DNA from 3 places in the Pedobacter sp. MC2016-14 genome. Region 3 is predicted to be linked to each of the others. Evidence: riboswitches for the same ligand, from Rfam matches in the RefSeq annotation. Region 3 holds a riboswitch; each other region holds the start of a gene.
What was found. Region 3 has a riboswitch for S-adenosylmethionine ahead of metH (methionine synthase). Riboswitches for the same ligand answer to the same signal wherever they lie in the genome.
Positions count from the first base shown of each region.

Region 1: linked by a shared signal. The riboswitch ahead of LPB86_RS10655 (cysteine desulfurase family protein) and the one ahead of metH (methionine synthase) in region 3 are both predicted to bind S-adenosylmethionine.
Region 2: linked by a shared signal. The riboswitch ahead of LPB86_RS15435 (O-acetylhomoserine aminocarboxypropyltransferase/cysteine synthase family protein) and the one ahead of metH (methionine synthase) in region 3 are both predicted to bind S-adenosylmethionine.

Region 1 is NZ_JAJMPA010000001.1:2,578,266-2,584,006, forward strand. Features, by position in the region: gene LPB86_RS10640 (NAD(P)/FAD-dependent oxidoreductase) at 1-623, shown strand, start outside; gene LPB86_RS10645 (YeiH family protein) at 620-1,879, shown strand; gene LPB86_RS10650 (sulfite exporter TauE/SafE family protein) at 1,995-2,975, shown strand; gene LPB86_RS10655 (cysteine desulfurase family protein) at 2,992-4,155, opposite strand; SAM riboswitch class I at 4,209-4,310, opposite strand; gene LPB86_RS10660 (RNA polymerase sigma factor) at 4,470-5,042, shown strand; gene LPB86_RS10665 (FecR family protein) at 5,132-5,741, shown strand, end outside.
Region 2 is NZ_JAJMPA010000003.1:27,888-33,628, forward strand. Features, by position in the region: gene LPB86_RS15420 (dihydrolipoamide acetyltransferase family protein) at 1-644, shown strand, start outside; gene LPB86_RS15425 (homoserine dehydrogenase) at 684-1,928, opposite strand; gene metX (homoserine O-acetyltransferase) at 1,929-2,987, opposite strand; gene LPB86_RS15435 (O-acetylhomoserine aminocarboxypropyltransferase/cysteine synthase family protein) at 2,998-4,308, opposite strand; SAM riboswitch class I at 4,553-4,665, opposite strand; gene LPB86_RS15440 (PLP-dependent aspartate aminotransferase family protein) at 4,812-5,741, opposite strand, start outside.
Region 3 is NZ_JAJMPA010000001.1:219,957-225,697, forward strand. Features, by position in the region: gene murQ (N-acetylmuramic acid 6-phosphate etherase) at 1-704, shown strand, start outside; gene LPB86_RS00855 (hypothetical protein) at 708-1,277, shown strand; gene LPB86_RS00860 (Bax inhibitor-1/YccA family protein) at 1,325-2,077, shown strand; gene LPB86_RS00865 (S8 family peptidase) at 2,167-3,501, opposite strand; SAM riboswitch class I at 3,769-3,884, shown strand; gene metH (methionine synthase) at 4,001-5,741, shown strand, end outside.

The DNA.
Region 1 (5,741 bases), 2.4 Mb from region 3:
AACAGCTTCAAAATTACCGCTACGGAATGGGCGTATTCAAAATAGATTGGGCACTATCCAATCCTGTTCCCTTTATCGCAGATGAATGCCGGAAAGCAGGAACAGTGCACTTAGGTAACACTTTTAAGGAAATCGCTGCCGGCGAAAAGGCGTCATCCGCAGGGATCCATGCAGAAAAACCTTTTGTATTGCTGGCACAGCCCAGCGTTTTCGATGCATCAAGGGCACCGGAAGGCAAACATACCGCATGGGCCTACTGTCATGTTCCAAATGGCTCAAGAAAAGACATGACAGCCGCCATAGAGCAGCAAGTAGAAAGATTTGCACCCGGATTTAAAGAGGTTATACTTTCAAGACATACCATGAATACAGTTCAGGTAGAAGCTTATAATCCAAATTATATTGGTGGAGATATTAACGGTGGGATTATAGACCTTACACAGCTTTATACCCGACCAGCTATGCGGCTTTCACCATACCGTACCTCCGCTAAAGGCGTTTACATTTGTTCTTCTTCCACTCCTCCGGGAGGCGGCGTGCACGGAATGTGCGGTTACCATGCGGCCAGACAAGCTTTAACAGATATTTTTAACATCAACATCCCTCACAAACCAATATCATGACCATTACAAAACAGCGTTTTGCGCTACATGAAGACTGGGCAGTAGTTATACTCGGTTCTCTTGTTATAATTTTTTCCCTTTTCTTTTACGTTTTACCTATTCCGGTTTACAAATGGGATACTAGCCAGGCATTGATAGAACATGTTTTTACAGCTGATAATTTGCTGATTTTATTCATTCAATTCCTCTTTGTGCTAGTCGTGGGTGCCTTAGGTGCAATTGTGACAGGCAAGCCCGTTAAAAACTTTTTGATTGGATTTCCTGCTGTTTACCTCCTCACGGTATTTGCTTTAATTCTGGCTGGAAACAGTTTCATCAAATCTATAAATCTAGAAGCCGTTATTTTTAGTTTGGTTATTGGATTGATAATTGGCAACCTCTTTAAACTACCACAATGGTTTATAGATACCTTATCTACAGAATTATTTGTTAAAATAGGCCTTGTGTTACTGGGTACAACGGTAATCTTTTCTGATATACTTAAGGCCGGCTCCCTTGGTTTGATACAGGCGCTAGTTGTTGTTTTGTCTGTTTGGTACTTTGCTTTTTGGCTGTGTAAAAAGCTCAAAGTAGATGATGAACTGACAATGATGATCTCCAGTGCAGTGTCTATTTGTGGTGTATCTGCCGCTATTGCTACGTCAGGGGCGATTAAAGGAGACCCAAAGAAATTATCTTATGTCATTTCTATGGTGCTCATCACAGCTATCCCCATGATGATTTTCATGCCTTATATCGCGGCTTATTTCAATTTTCCACAACAAGTAACTGGTGCCTGGCTTGGTGGTAGCATTGATACAACAGGAGCAGTAGTGGCCTCTGGAACATTAGTAGGAGAGGAAGCATTAAAAATAAGTACGATTGTAAAGTTCTCACAAAATGTACTACTGGGTATTGCGGCCTTTGCCATCAGTATTTACTGGTCATACAATAAAACAGCTAAAGGAACCGATACCGTAGAAAAACCTACCTTAAAGGTGATATGGGAACGTTTTCCTAAGTTTGTGCTCGCTTTTATCGCGGCCTCACTATTGTTTTCTTTCTTTTTACCTTCTGCTGCCGCGGCTAATGTCAAAGACAGCTTAAAAAATCTACAGAATGCCTGGTTTACGCTCGCCTTTACAAGCATAGGGCTGGAAACCAATTTCAAAGACTTATTTAAAAATGAAAATAAAAAGCCCTTGTATGCTTTTTTGCTGGCACAGCTCTTTAATGTTATTGTTACGCTAATTATCGCATACTTTTTATTCGGTTAGTTTAAAAGCCAGGCTGGATGGCCTGGCTTTTATAATCTACCAATTGAGTAGTCTTTATTTTTTATTTATATATTTGCAATACCTCAAAAATAAAGCTTTAGAGGACTAATCTTAAATGAAAGAAATTGCAGCGTCTAAACCAGTTATTGTTACGGATAAAGAAAACCTGAAAATTACTCCAGTTGAAAACGTTTCGATACGGGACGCCAAATACTGGCGCAAAATTGCCGGCAGATGTTTGTTTGCACTTGGGTTTATGATTCTTGGTCATGTTATTGCCTCTTTTTATCCGCTTACCAATTTGTTTAATGCCTTTAAAGTTTTTGCCGTTAGCCTGGATCTTGACGCCGCATTTGGTTGGATGCTGTTGGCAGGTTTTATAGCACAAATGGTGGATGGTGCCCTTGGGATGGGGTATGGAGTGATTTCTACAACAGTATTGCTTTCTACAGGACTTAATCCTGCAGCTATTAGTGGAAGTATCCATACTGCGGAAATGTTTTCAAGTGGTGCGTCAGGATTTAGCCATTACAAATTTGGAAACATCAACAAAAAGCTTTTCAAAACATTATTATTGCCCGGTGTTCTGGGCGCAGTTATAGGGGCCACTCTACTTGTTTATCTTGGTGAAGCTTATGGCAGCTGGTTGCGGCCAGTCTTGTCAGTTTATACCTTGCTGCTTGGCGCAAGGATTTTGCTCAATGCTTTTAAAAAGAGAAATGAGTCCCGTAAAGTTAAGCATGCAGGTTGGCTTGCAGGTGCTGGTGGTTTTTTAGATTCCTTTGGCGGCGGCGGATGGGGTCCTTTGGTTACCAGTACATTAATTGCTAAAGGTAAAACACCCAGGTACATTATTGGTACAGTTAGTTTAACTGAATTTTTTGTGACCTTGGGGAGTGCACTTACCTTTTTTGTGTTATTAGGCACCAGTCATATTCAAACCATTGCAGGCTTAATTATTGGCGGACTCCTTGCCGCACCGATAGCAGCAAGGTTAGCAGGAAAGCTAAACACTAAAACTATTCTTATTCTGGTAGGCGTGCTGGTGATTATCTCAAGTGCACGAACATTACTTAAAGCAACTGGAATTCTTTAAAAATGTAAAATGGAGGCTAACCAGTAGCCCTCATTTCGTTTAAAACATCCTTAATAAAAAGTGAAGCCAGTTGGTCAACCGTAAAGTCAATTTCCTGTTTGGTGTTGTATCGGCTAAATGAAAACCTTATGGTACTGCCGTCATAATTATTTCCTAAGGCTCCTAATACATGAGAACCAGCTGTAGAATGACTGGTGCATGCACTTCCACCAGAGGCGCAGATATTGTGCTGGTCAAGATAAGTTAGGGGCGGCTGTCCACTTAATGTCTCTGGAAGTGCAACACTTAATACCGTTGATAAGCTGAGTTCTTTTATAGCCGAATTTCCGTTAAACCTGATGCCGGGAATTTTGCGGAGTAATTGAGCAATCATATGTTGTTTTAAATTACTGATGTGTGTTTGATAATTTTCTCTGTTGCTATAGGCCAGTTCCAATGCCTTTGCTAAACCAACAATGCCAGTTACATTTTCAGTTCCGCTACGCTGGCTTCGTTCTTGTGAGCCACCATTGATGAAGGGAGTGATTGAAGTTTTGATGCTTTTGTATAAAAAACCAATTCCTTTAGGGCCATGAAATTTATGCGCAGATCCAACCAGGAAATCGGCCTGAAGGACCTTTGTGTCAAACGCATATTGCCCCATGCTTTGTACAGTGTCTGAATGGAAAACAGCACTGTACTTTCTACAGACCTCAGCAATCTCGTGGATATCATTGATGTTTCCTATTTCGTTGTTTCCATGCATTACAGAAACAAAGGCTTTTTCGCCTGTTGCTAATATTTCCTCCAAATGTGGTATGGAAAGATTGCCCCGTTCATCATGGTTTAGATAAATTAGTCTTATTTCTCCATTTCTTTGAAGTAATTTTAATGTATTCAAAACCGCGTGATGCTCAAACGCCGTCGTAACAGCTAGTTTTATCCCATTACCACGAATCGCCGACAAAATTGCGGTATTGTCGGCCTCGGTGCCACCAGAAGTAAAAATAATATGCTCCGGGCTGGTATTTAGAAGATCAGCAATTGTTGTTCTGGATTTGTCAATAGCTGTTTTTGCTGATCGCCCGTAATAATGTGAAGAAGATGGATTGCCAAAATTCTCAAAGAAATAGGGTTGCATAGCTTCAAAAACTTCGAGGCTTAAAGGAGTAGTTGCTGCATTGTCTAGATAAATTCTCATGTCTTTTAAGTTTAATTGTATAAATACTGCTTATCAGAGACAGAGATGAAATGATCTTATCTATCCGCAAATGTTGCGGAAGGATTTAGCACCTTGTAAAATAACAGGTTGCTAAGACTTCAAAGGGCCTTTCCCTCAGTCTTTCTTGATAAGTTAAATATGTTTTAAGAACTGTTTGCTGGGACAAATATAACATTTAAATATTAAATCTACTATTTTAGTAGATTTAATATTTGGACAGCTTTGCTAACAGCCTTTAAATTAGTATTTGTATATTGAATTTAAAATTATGTAATTTCGTTTCAAACTAACCAATGTCAGTATATCTTCAACACAGCGATTTTGATTTAATAGCATTATTACGTGATGGCGATCAAACTGCTTTTCAGGAAATATATCTCCGCTACAATACCCTTTTACTTATTTATGCGCATAAAAAACTTCAGGATAAGGAGGAGGCTAAGGATGTAGTACAAGAAGTTTTTGTTAAGTTATGGGCCAACAGGGACGATTTTGTGTTAAAAACTACATTGTCTGGTTATCTTTATAAAAGCGTCTTAAATAAGATTTTAAATATATTCAGACACAAAGAGTTCAGTCGTGAATACATTAACGGCTTACAGGAAATCCTTGACGGCGAAAGTTCTGCCACCGATTATCGGATCAGAGAGCGTGAAATTTCTGGGATCATTGAAAAAGAGATTGCTTTACTTCCATGTAAAATGAGGGAAGTTTTTGACCTTAGAAGAAAAGAATTTCTGAGTAACAAAGAAATCGCAGAGCGAATGAATATCTCTGAACATACCGTGGCTACACACATGAAGAAAACACTCAAATTGCTCAAGGCAAAATTCGGCCGCTTAATGATATTTTGTTTTATCGGTTAAAAAGTAATAAATATTTTGATTTGGGATACCCGATCAGACATTTTCATGTGTCTTGTTGTTAATTGCGGTAATTGCCCGCATTATATAAGATGGATAACGGTAAAAAAGCAGAAGAACTAGTAAAGAAATTTAATGAGGGGCAGGAAACTGAGCAGGAAAAGGCAATTGTAAATTATTGGCTTCACCACCTTAATGAAGAAGAGGTGTCCAGTTTGTCAGAGGCTGATTTATTAGGCAGTCAGGATGAAATGTGGAAATCTGTTGAGCCTGCTATACCTTTAAAGAGGCGCTATAAGCTCTTCCCTTCTATTGCCGCTGCTGCCGTTTTAATCATGACCCTTTCGGCAGGTCTTTATATATATGTTAACAAAACAGTTTCCGAACGCAGACATCTGGCAAAACATTCCAGTAGTACTATAGTTCCGGGAGGGAACAAAGCAATCCTTACACTAGCAGATGGCAGGAAGATTATTTTGAACGATGTTTCAAACGGCGAACTTGCTGAACAGTCTGGCATTAAAATCAGTAAAGCTGCAGATGGGCAGATCATTTATTCTGTAACTGATGCTTTTGCCAAGGGTAATAAAAAAGCTTTGTATAATACAATTGAAACTCCGAAAGGAGGTCAATACCAGATCAATCTGCCTGATGGAAGTTTGGTATGGTTAAATGCGGCATCCCGGTTACGCTTTCCAACGA
Region 2 (5,741 bases), on a different contig from region 3:
AACACACTTCTGCACATGTTACTTCTTTTGTAGAAGCAGATGTTACCAACCTGGTACTGTGGAGAGAAAAAGTAAAGAAAAACTTTGAGAAAAGGGAAAATGAGAAAATTACTTTCACGCCTATTTTTATTGAGGCGGTAACAAAAGCAATTAAAGATTTCCCGATGATTAACATATCCGTTAACGGTACACAGATCATCAAGAAAAAAGACATTAATATTGGTATGGCTGCTGCTTTGCCAAATGGAAATTTAATAGTTCCGGTCATTAAAAATGCAGATCAGTTGAACCTTGTGGGTTTAACCAAAGCTGTAAATGACCTTGCTGCGCGTTCCAGGGCTTCAAAGCTTAAGCCAGACGAAACGCAAAACGGTACCTTTACGCTCACCAACATCGGCTCGTTCGGGAATGTGATGGGTACGCCGATCATCAATCAGCCGCAAGTGGCCATTTTAGCCATAGGTACCATTAAAAAGAAACCCGCTGTAATAGAAACCGAATACGGAGATGTAATTGCCATCAGGCACATGATGTTCCTTTCCCTATCTTATGACCATAGAGTTGTAAATGGCGCCTTAGGAGGCACCTTTGTAAAAAGGGTAGGAGATTACCTGGAAAATTGGGATATCAACAGAGAAATTTAACAAGTCCTGCGCTAAGCAGGACCTGTTAAATTCAGAATATTATTGAGCCAGTTCCAGACCTTCGTCTGCAATCGCTTTAATTTGGTCTTCTGTGTAGGTGTATTTGCCTGTATGGGCAATAAACACATCTTTATTGGTCAGCAATTCCTTATTGGCCAATAGGGTTTTTAAGTTTACATTGCCAATTACATATTTGTAATCGTTGCGCGAAAAGCGCTCTACAATGTTTTCTACTTTGAGCTTATCCAGCGTATATTCGTGTACATAACGCAAGTAAACCTCTATGTTTACATTGTCCGTATGCACTAAGCCATTGTGCTGGTGGTATTTTTTATATTCGTAGCGGTAATCGTAGCGCAACGCAGCAATGTCTGATAAAACCGCCGCACCAGTAGGGTGCCCGCCCGCACCTTTACCAAAAAAGAACTGTTTATCTGCAAAAGCAGCCTGTACCGTTACGCCGTTGTACTCATTCTCTACGTTGTACAAGAAGTCATCTGCTTTTACAAACTTAGGCAGTACATAGGTTACCACCTGTTTAGTGCTGATTTTACGTGCTGTGGGTACCAGTTTAATTTTAAAGTTCTTTTCTCGGGCGTACTGAATGTCATTGTCAGAGAGGTTTTGGATCCCTACATTTAAAATTTTATCCGGATTGATGAACAACCCATAAGCATGAGCAGTAGCAATGGCCAGTTTAAATTTAGGATCATAACCACCAACATCCATAATCGGATCTGTCTCTGCAAAGCCTAAGTCCTGAGCTTGTTTCAAGGCCTGGTCATAGGGCATATCTTCATTAAAGATTTTAGAGAGGATGTAATTTGAAGAACCGTTAAAAATTCCGCTGATGCCATGCAGCAACTCATTGTCGTAATATTCTTCCAGGTTTCTGATAATTGGGATACTGCCGCAAACAGCACCTTCATATAATAAAGAAGTACCATGTTTAGCCTGCAATTCTACCAATTCTGCCAAATGATTTGCAATCATTTTTTTATTTGCAGAGACTACGTTTTTGCCATTTATCAATGCTTTTTTAGTGATGGCAAATGCAGCGTCTGCATCATCAATTAATTCTACTATGGTATTAATTTCCGGATTATCCAGGATCTCATCATGATTTGCCGTAAATAATTTAGAATTAAGGCTTCTTTTTTTGTCCGGATTTTTGATCGCGATTTTGATGATTTCCAGGTTAAGTTCCTGTCCACGGATGATGTCATGTAATCCCTGGCCCACTACGCCAAACCCGAATAACCCGATTTTGAGTGTCTTGCTCATTTATGCTATTTTATGTAATTTGATAATTTTCTTACTTGTACTGTTTTTTAAAAAATTGCTGATGATGTTGGTTAATACACCAGTTTCAATTAAAAAGCCATCATGTCCAAAAGCCGAGGCTACGGCTGCAAATTCTGCATCTTTAATATGATCGCTCATAAATTTTTGTTCCGTAATGGGAAAAAGAACGTCGTTCTCAATGCCAATAACCAATGTGTTGGATTTTACGCTGGCAAGGGCATCTACCACACTTTTCCTGCCACGACCCACATTATGACTATCCATGGCTTTGCTCAGGTACCAATAGCTGTAGGCATTAAACCTGTTGCAGAGCTTTTCTCCCTGATAGTTTTGATAAGATGCCGCCCTAAAGCCGCTTGTTTTATCATTTACGCTTTCCAGCTGCGTAGCAGCATAAGCATCATAAGTACGGTAAGAGAGTAAGGCAATACTTCTGGCCACTTTTAATCCTTTTAGTCCTCCATCTGGTTTCTGCGCGTAAAAAGTCCTGTCTGTGCTAATGGCCAGTCGCTGACTTTCATTAAAAGCAATTCCCCAGGGCGAGTGTAGCGCATTAGAGGCTACGAGAATCAGGTTTTTAATTCTGTTTTGCTCCATAATTGACCATTCCAGTGCTTGCTGTCCGCCCAGAGAACCCCCAATCAGTACCTTAATGGTATCAATAGCAAGGTGTGCGGCCAGCAATTGGTGCGCCTGCACAAAATCTCTGATGGTAAGTTCAGGAAAAGCAAGGTAGTAGGGTAAACCCGTTACCGGATTTATGCTCAGTGGATTGGTGCTGCCATAATTAGAACCCAGTACATTTGCACATACAATAAAATGTTCTTCAGGATTAAATAAAGCATTGCTTCCAAAAAGTCCTTTCCACCAGTCCAATACATCTGAGTTTGCTGTTAAAGCATGACATGCCCAGATCACATTGTCTTTATTGGCGTTTAATTTTCCATACGTATGGTAAGCAATCTCAATTCCCTTTAGCTTCTTCCCGTTTTCCAGTTTAAACTGCCTGGTATAATTGTATGTGTGTATCGTGCTCATTATGGGCAAGCTAAATTTGCTTAGTGCTTTTGTTGATGGCTTGTTCAAAATCGGCCTTGATGTCGTCAATATGTTCAATCCCTACAGATACCCTTAGTAATTGAGGAGAAATCCCTGCCGCAAGCTGTTCTTCATCGCTCAATTGCTGATGTGTAGTGGCAGAAGGCTGGATGATCAGCGTTTTTGCATCACCCACATTGGCCAGATGGCTTACCAGTTCAAGGCTGTCTACCAATTTGGTAGCAGTTTCCTTATCTCCTTTAAGTTCAAAAGAAAGCACCGCGCCAAAGCCGTTTTGTAAATATTTTTTAGCTAGTGTATGGTAAGGACTGCTTTCCAGTCCCGGGTAGTTTACTTGTTTAACCGCCGGATGCTGTTGCAGCCAGGTTGCCAGGGCCAGCGCGTTATCTACATGGCGTTGTACCCGTAAAGAAAGTGTTTCCAATCCCTGGATCAATAAAAAGGAATTGAAAGGCGCCAGTGCCGGACCAAAATCCCTTAGGCCTTCAACCCTTGCGCGGATGGCAAACTGAATGTTGCCAAATGGGCCGCCAATACCAAATACATCGTTAAAAACCAATCCGTGATAACCTTCAGAAGGAGCGGTAAATTGTGAGAACTTACCGTTTCCCCAATTGTAATTCCCGCCGTCTACAATCACGCCACCAACACTGGTACCATGGCCGCCTATCCATTTGGTGGCAGATTGCACCACAACATGCGCACCATGCTCTAATGGTTTAAACAGGTATCCTGCGGCACCAAAGGTATTGTCTACAATGAGGGGTAAATCATGTTTTTGGGCAATAGAAGAAAGCCTTTCAAAATCAGGAATGCTAAAAGATGGGTTTCCTATGCTTTCTACATAAATAGCCTTGGTTTTGGCATCTATTTTAGCTTCAAAATCGTTTGGATCATCGCCATTGGCAAATTTAACCGTTATGCCCAGGCGCTTAAACGCAACTTTAAACTGGTTGTAGCTACCACCATACAGGTGCGTTGAGGATACAAAATTATCTCCCGCTTCCAGAATGTTGTTTAGTGCAATAAACTGAGCAGCTTGTCCTGAGGCTACTGCCACAGCTGCCACACCACCTTCAAGTGCCGCTACCCGTTTTTCAAAAACATCTGTTGTTGGGTTCATGATCCTGGTGTAGATGTTGCCAAATTCTTTTAAAGCAAAAAGATTGGCGCCATGTTCAGAATTTTTAAATCCGTACGAAGTAGTTTGATAGATGGGTACTGCGCGTGAGCCTGTTGATGGATCGATTTCCTGTCCTGCGTGGACTTGTAAAGTTTCAAATTTATGTGAGGTTGACATGTTTTTGTGATTTAAGGTTTAAAATGAGTATAACATTGCTGACGTACCCCAGAGCTGGGGCCTTCCGGATTGAATAACAAAAAGGAAGATTTTTATTTTAGGCCATGCAACAGCACATACAAGTATGTAACTGCATTAAACCACCGTTAAAAACGATGCCGGATGTAAAGGCTAACGTTGAGCGCTTTAAAATTAACTGATCTCTTTGAAGAGAAGGAATGTACGTAATGTTCATTTTAGTTCTAATTTATCTTTCCAAATAACACCATGTTATGTGGTCAGGAATTGGCACCTTCTCCGTTAGGGAGGGTTGCCAGTGGGTCAATGAGCCTGTCTCTCGCCACTTCTTTATAAATCAAACCAATTGAGATTTGACTTTCGCGGGCTTTATGCCTTTGATACTGCAAATGTAGGGTTTACTTGTAAAATCACCAAAATAAAATTCTGAATTTATATTAAGTGTTTGTTTTTTAGTTAGATAATTAAGTTTATTTGGCTTTTATTTATCCTAAAGCTTGGCTTAAGTCGTTGATTAAGTCGTCAATGTGTTCCAGTCCGGCAGAGATCCGAATTAAATTCTGTGGGGTTTTGGTGTCTGGCCCTTCTACAGAGGCACGGTGCTCAATGAGGCTTTCTACACCGCCAAGACTGGTAGCCTGGGCAAATAAGTGTACGCTATTCACCACCTTTTTAGCGGTTTCGCCTGTACCTTTTACCAGAATAGAAAGCATCCCGCCAAAATCAGACATTTGTTTTTTGGCAATTTCGTGCTGCGGATGAGAACTCAGTCCAGGATAATAAACTGCTTCTACCTTGGGGTGCTGTTCCAGGTATCGTGCCAGTGCCATTCCGTTTGCACTATGTCCGCGCATTCTATAGGCCAAGGTTTTAATGCTCCTTAAGAGCAAATAACAATCAAAAGGAGCAGGTACGGCACCGCCAACCTGCTGTATGTTCCTGATTCGCTCCCAAAATTCATCTTTTTTTGCCGTTACCAATACGCCGCCCAACACGTCACTATGGCCGCCGATATATTTTGTACTGGAATGCATCACGATGTGTGCCCCCAATACGATCGGATTTTGAAGACATGGCGAAGCAAAGGTGCTGTCGCAAGCCAGCAAAAGCTGGTGCTCGTTCGCAATGCTGGCTACAGCTGCCACATCGGTAATTTTCAAAAGCGGGTTAGAGGGTGTCTCTACCCAAATCATCACCGTATTGTGCTTTATATATTGCGCAATTTCCCCAATTTGTGTAAGGTCAATAAAATCAATTTCCAGGATGCCTTCAAATAAAGATTGCAGCTGTTTTTTAAAACCCCAGTACATATCGTCAGGCGCAATAATATGACTTCCTGGCTTCAGGGCCTGAAAAAGTGCCATTCCAGCAGTATTGCCCGAAGAAAAAGCACAGGCATCGGCTCCGCCTTCCAG
Region 3 (5,741 bases):
GGTCTCTTCCACAAATAGAAAAGCTCGCTTCGGCTGTTACTGAGCGAATGAAAAATGGCGGAAGGCTATTTTATATTGGCGCAGGCACCAGCGGCAGACTAGGTGTTGTAGATGCTTCGGAATGCCCACCTACTTTTGGTGTTCCTTTTGATGAGGTTGTAGGCATTATTGCTGGCGGCGATAAAGCTATCCGCAGAGCAGTTGAGAATGCAGAGGATGATGCAGTTCAAGCCTGGGTTGACTTAAAGGAATTTAACATCAATGCTAAAGACTGTCTGGTTGGATTAGCCGCCTCGGGCACTACACCTTACGTAATTGGCGGTCTAAATACTGCACGCAAAAACGGTGTCTTAACAGGCTGTATTGTTTGTAATGAAGGTGGACCAATTGCTGAGGAAAGTGATTATCCCGTAGAGGTGGTGGTTGGTCCAGAATTTTTAACTGGTTCTACACGAATGAAATCCGGAACGGCACAAAAGCTTGTTTTAAACATGCTGAGCACCACGGTAATGATTAAACTTGGAAAAGTTAAAGGCAATAAAATGGTGGATATGCAGTTAACAAATCATAAACTGGTAGACCGCGGTACGCAAATGGTAATGGATGAACTGAAGCTGGGTTATGATGCTTCTGCAGATTTACTATTGCGCCACGGAAGTGTACGGAAAGCCGTAGAGGCCGGAAAAAAACTGATATCTCAATAAATTATGCATGAAATAGAACCATATTATCAATGGCGCGATGATTATATTGCTGCAGAAGATGATCGTTCGCCTTTTTACGAGACGGAGTATTCGGAGTTTTATTTTGACAAGCAACTCTATAATTTCTTAATTCATCCGCAGTGGGATGATTTTGGATCCAACACCATGTATTTAAAGGTACTTTTTGTTGATTATGACAGAAATTACACCATTATAGAATTAATTGGCGAATGGAACGATGCCATTAACAATGACATCATGCTCATGAAAAGGGAAATCCTGGAACTGATGATGAATGAAGGCATCAACAAGTTTATCCTGATCGGAGAAAATGTGCTAAACTTTCATTCCTCTGAAGACAGTTACTACGAGGAGTGGTTTCAGGAAGTAGAAGATGGGTGGATCTGCGGCGTTAATTTTAATGAGCATGTGATTCAGGAGTTTAGGAATAGCAATATTGACTATTACATTAACTTTGGAGGCGAACTTGACGAAATGGCATGGCGCACACTCAAACCATTACAGATTTTCAAGAAAGCAGAGGAAATTCTGACAAAAAGACTTGGGGCATAACATTTGTATAACACTAATCATTAACCCTTAAAATAAACAATAACAAAATGGACAATAACAATAATTACAACTGGTCACAAGACTCTGTTTTTGTACAGAACCAAACAGGCGGAGTTGCAAAGAAATTTTTCGCGAATGTGTTTTTATGGATGTTTGTAGCGCTAAGCTTATCAACATTAGCAGCACTATACATTTCATCATCTAAAGAAGCCGTAAGTCAGCTTATCAACTTTGAGACAGGACAAAGAACTGTGCTTGGTTATATTGCCATGTTTGCACCTCTGGGTTTGGTGCTAATTATGGGGTCTGGATTTAGTCGTCTTTCCTATGGTGCTTTACTGGGTGTTTTTGTGCTCTTCTCCATACTGCTTGGTGTTAGTCTAAGTTTTATTTTCTTAATCTATACTTCTGGCTCTATCGTAGCTTGTTTTGGAGCGGCAGCAGGCATCTTCGGAATTATGGCTGTTTTAGGCTATACTACAGATGTTGATTTAACTAAGTTTGGCCCTATCCTTATGGTTGGTGTTGCAGGCTTATTTATTGCCAGTCTGGTGAACTTATTTATTGGTAGCAGTACCTTAAGCTACGTAATGAGTTTTATTGGTGTTGCTGTATTTACTGCACTTACCGCTTACGACGTTCAGAAATTGAAAAACATCGGGCAAGGCCTGGAAGCTGACGGTGAACAAATTCTTGCTGCTGATGCTAAGAAATTAGCGATCATGGGCGCATTAAATCTATATCTTGATTTTATCAACATCTTCTTATTCCTGTTAAGGATTTTTGGAGGAAGAAAATAAAACATTCTGGTATAAAAAAAGACGGCTGATCATAAATGACCAGCTGTCTTTTTTTGAATTCAGTAATCGTTGTTCAGACTCTGCTGGAACTATTTCCCTTTAGAAATCTGATCTGCCAATATCAATGCATCATAGGCATTAACAATTCCACCTGTTCTGCAAAGCGCTGTCATAGCTACCTTTTTACCACCTGATTTTGGTTTAGTAACCGGAATAGTGATTTTAGTTACCGATTGCTCGATGATGTATTTTAATTGTTTAGCTGTTAAATCAGGATAATAACCTTTAATCAAAGCGGCCAATCCCGCCACTACAGGCGTAGCCATACTTGTTCCAGACATTGGTCTGTATTTGTTATCAGGAACCGTGGCATAAATACCTACACCAGGAGCAAACACATCTACGGTTTGGTCGCCGTAGTTGCTAAATGGCGCAACCAATCCTGCCTCAGTAGCGCCACTTGCACCTACAGTAATCATATTGGGTGCTCTTTTGCCACCTTTCATAAAAAATGGAGTTGGATAATGCGGGATACTATCTACATCAGCACCATCATTTCCGGCAGCATTGATTAGTAACACACCTTTTTTATCCGCGTATTTAATAGCTTCCTCTACCAGTTCACGTTCCGGAGATACCCTTTTCCCAAAACTCATATTGATAATTTGTGCGCCATTATCTACGGCATAGCGAATGCCAAGGGCCACGTCTTTATCATACTCGTCGCCATTTGGCACCACACGAACACCCATCAACTTTACATTATCTGCTATACCGTCCATTCCTTTACCATTGCCGCGTGTAGCACCAATAATACCACCTACGTGGGTTCCATGGAAATAAGGATCTCCAATTAGGTTTGAATTTCCGTAAAAACGGTCTTTCTTATTGAAATAATCATCTTTTACTTGTTTACCTCTATAGTCAACTGGTGCAACGCTGTCTGCCTTTGTTAGTAAGCTTTTACTTACTACCCATGAGCGGTAATGTTGCAGATCTTTTTTCTTTACTTGTTTTTCATCCGTAATACCAGCAAACTGGGCTTTATACATATGATATACACGTTGATATTCTACACTGGCAGCAGTAACCTGTCCATTTGGGCCTCCTAAGAAATTCCAACCCAGAGCATCACCTTTGTAGCCATTGCCATCTAAATCTTTATCACCACCCAATACTTCTTTTGGGTTGCGCCATAAATTTGCCTTTAAATCTTCATGTAGAGTATCAATACCGCCATCCAATACACACACTACCACTGGTTTTGGTGTTTTTCCTTTTAATAGCTTATCATAAGCTTTAATTACGCCGATACCATATACATTATCTGCATCTTTTGAGAGCATGTGCCAGTTTTGCGGTGCCTGTTGCGCAAAGCCTAAAGCCGGTAGCAAGCACATCACCATTGCAATTGTTTTTTTCATTTTTTTGTGTTTCAGTTTTTTTGTGCAACCTACACATATTTGCTTTTATTTTAAAATCAGGCTGGCAACTATGTTTTTTCTATTGGCCTTTTTTACCCTCAAGCGCGGTCTGTTCTGGTCTTAAATAACTAATTTTTGTACACCCCAATATAGCGCTCTGGAAAAATTTAATTTTAAAACACGGTTCCTTTGTTTCATCAAATACAATTTTATATGGTAAAAACGCTAATTTCTTGGAATTGAGTTTTCTTTGTTGCATTTTTGTACTGCTTATAGAGAAAGACGGAGGGATTAGACCCTGCGAAGTCTTAGCAACCTGTGCTTACAAGGTGCTACATTCTACCGGAATACGCTTTTAAACAGCAACCCCCGAAAGATAAGTTGAGTTCATCACAGCCTGAATTCCGAATAAGCTTTGCACGTAATGAGTTCGGCACTTGTTTTGGCTTTAGCCACTATCAAAAATAGCTCATCACCTGCTCATATTATTGTTTTATTAATGAACATTAGAGAAGAATTAGAGAAAAGAATACTAATTATCGATGGTGCGATGGGTACCATGATCCAGCGTTATACACTTAGCGAGGAAGACTTTCGCGGTGAACGTTTTAAAGACCACCCCTGCGATGTTAAAGGTAATAATGATTTACTAAACCTTACCCGTCCCGACATCATTAAAGAGATTCATACCGAATACCTAAAGGCTGGCGCTGACATCATCGAAACCAATACTTTTAGTACGCAGCGCATTTCACTTGCAGATTACCAGATGGAAACACTGGATTATGAGATGAGTTTTGAAGGCGCCAAAATTGCTAAAGAAGCGGCAGCCGCCTTTATGCAGGCCAATCCTGAGCGTAAATGTTTCGTTGCTGGTGCTGTTGGGCCTACCAATAGAACACTTTCCATTTCGCCGGATGTAAATGATCCTGGCTACCGGGCATTGACTTTTGATGAACTGGTAGATGCGTACGATGCCCAGGTAAGGGGACTGGTTGATGGAGGGTCAGACTTACTGATGATCGAAACCATCTTTGATACCTTAAATGCCAAAGCAGCTATTTTTTCTATCAAAAAATACGAAGAGGTCATTGGCAGAAAGATAGAAATCATGATTTCCGGAACCATTACCGATGCTTCTGGAAGAACGCTTTCCGGACAAACGGTTGAAGCTTTTTTAAACTCTGTTATCCATGCAAATCCGTTAAGCATTGGTTTCAATTGTGCACTGGGTGCTAAAGAAATGAGGCCACACATTGAAGAACTTGCTGCAAAAGCAGGATGTTATGTCTCCGCTTATCCAAATGCAGGTTTACCGAATGAGTTTGGGGCTTATGACGAGATGCCTCATGAAACGGCTCATTTTGTAGAGGACTTTATAGCACACGGATTTGTAAATATTGTTGGTGGCTGTTGTGGTACCACACCAGATCATATTGGCTGTATTGCCGCTAAAGCTAAAAGTGTAGCACCGAGAAAAATCCCTGTTATTGAACCTTATTTGCGCTTAAGTGGTCTAGAACCTGTAACCATTACTCCAGAAAGCATTTTCGTTAATATTGGCGAACGGACCAATATCACAGGCTCACCAAAGTTCTCTAAACTGATTCTGAGTGGGGATTTTGAGGCGGCATTAACCGTAGCACGCCAGCAAGTAGAAGGTGGTGCACAGGTGATTGACGTGAACATGGATGAGGGTATGATCGATTCAGAAGCAGCTATGACTAAATTTCTGAACCTGATTGCCTCAGAACCGGACATCTCAAAGTTGCCTATTATGGTTGACTCTTCTAAATGGACGGTGATTGAAGCCGGACTAAAATGCTTGCAGGGCAAAGGAATTGTCAACTCCATTTCTCTAAAAGAAGGCGAAGATAAATTTAGAGAGAGTGCCAGAAAAATCATGGTATACGGTGCTGCCGTAGTTGTAATGGCCTTTGATGAACATGGACAGGCGGATAATTTTGAAAGAAGAAAAGAGATCTGTAAAAGGTCTTACGATATACTGGTAGATGAAATTGGCTTTCCTTCTGAAGACATCATTTTTGACCCTAACATTCTTACCGTAGCTACCGGACTAGAGGAACATAACAATTATGCAGTAGATTTCATCAACGCAACCCGCTGGATCAAAGAAAACCTACCCCATGCTAAAGTTAGTGGAGGTGTATCTAACATTTCCTTCTCTTTTAGAGGGAACAATACGGTACGTGAGGCGATGCACTCTGCTTTTCTATACC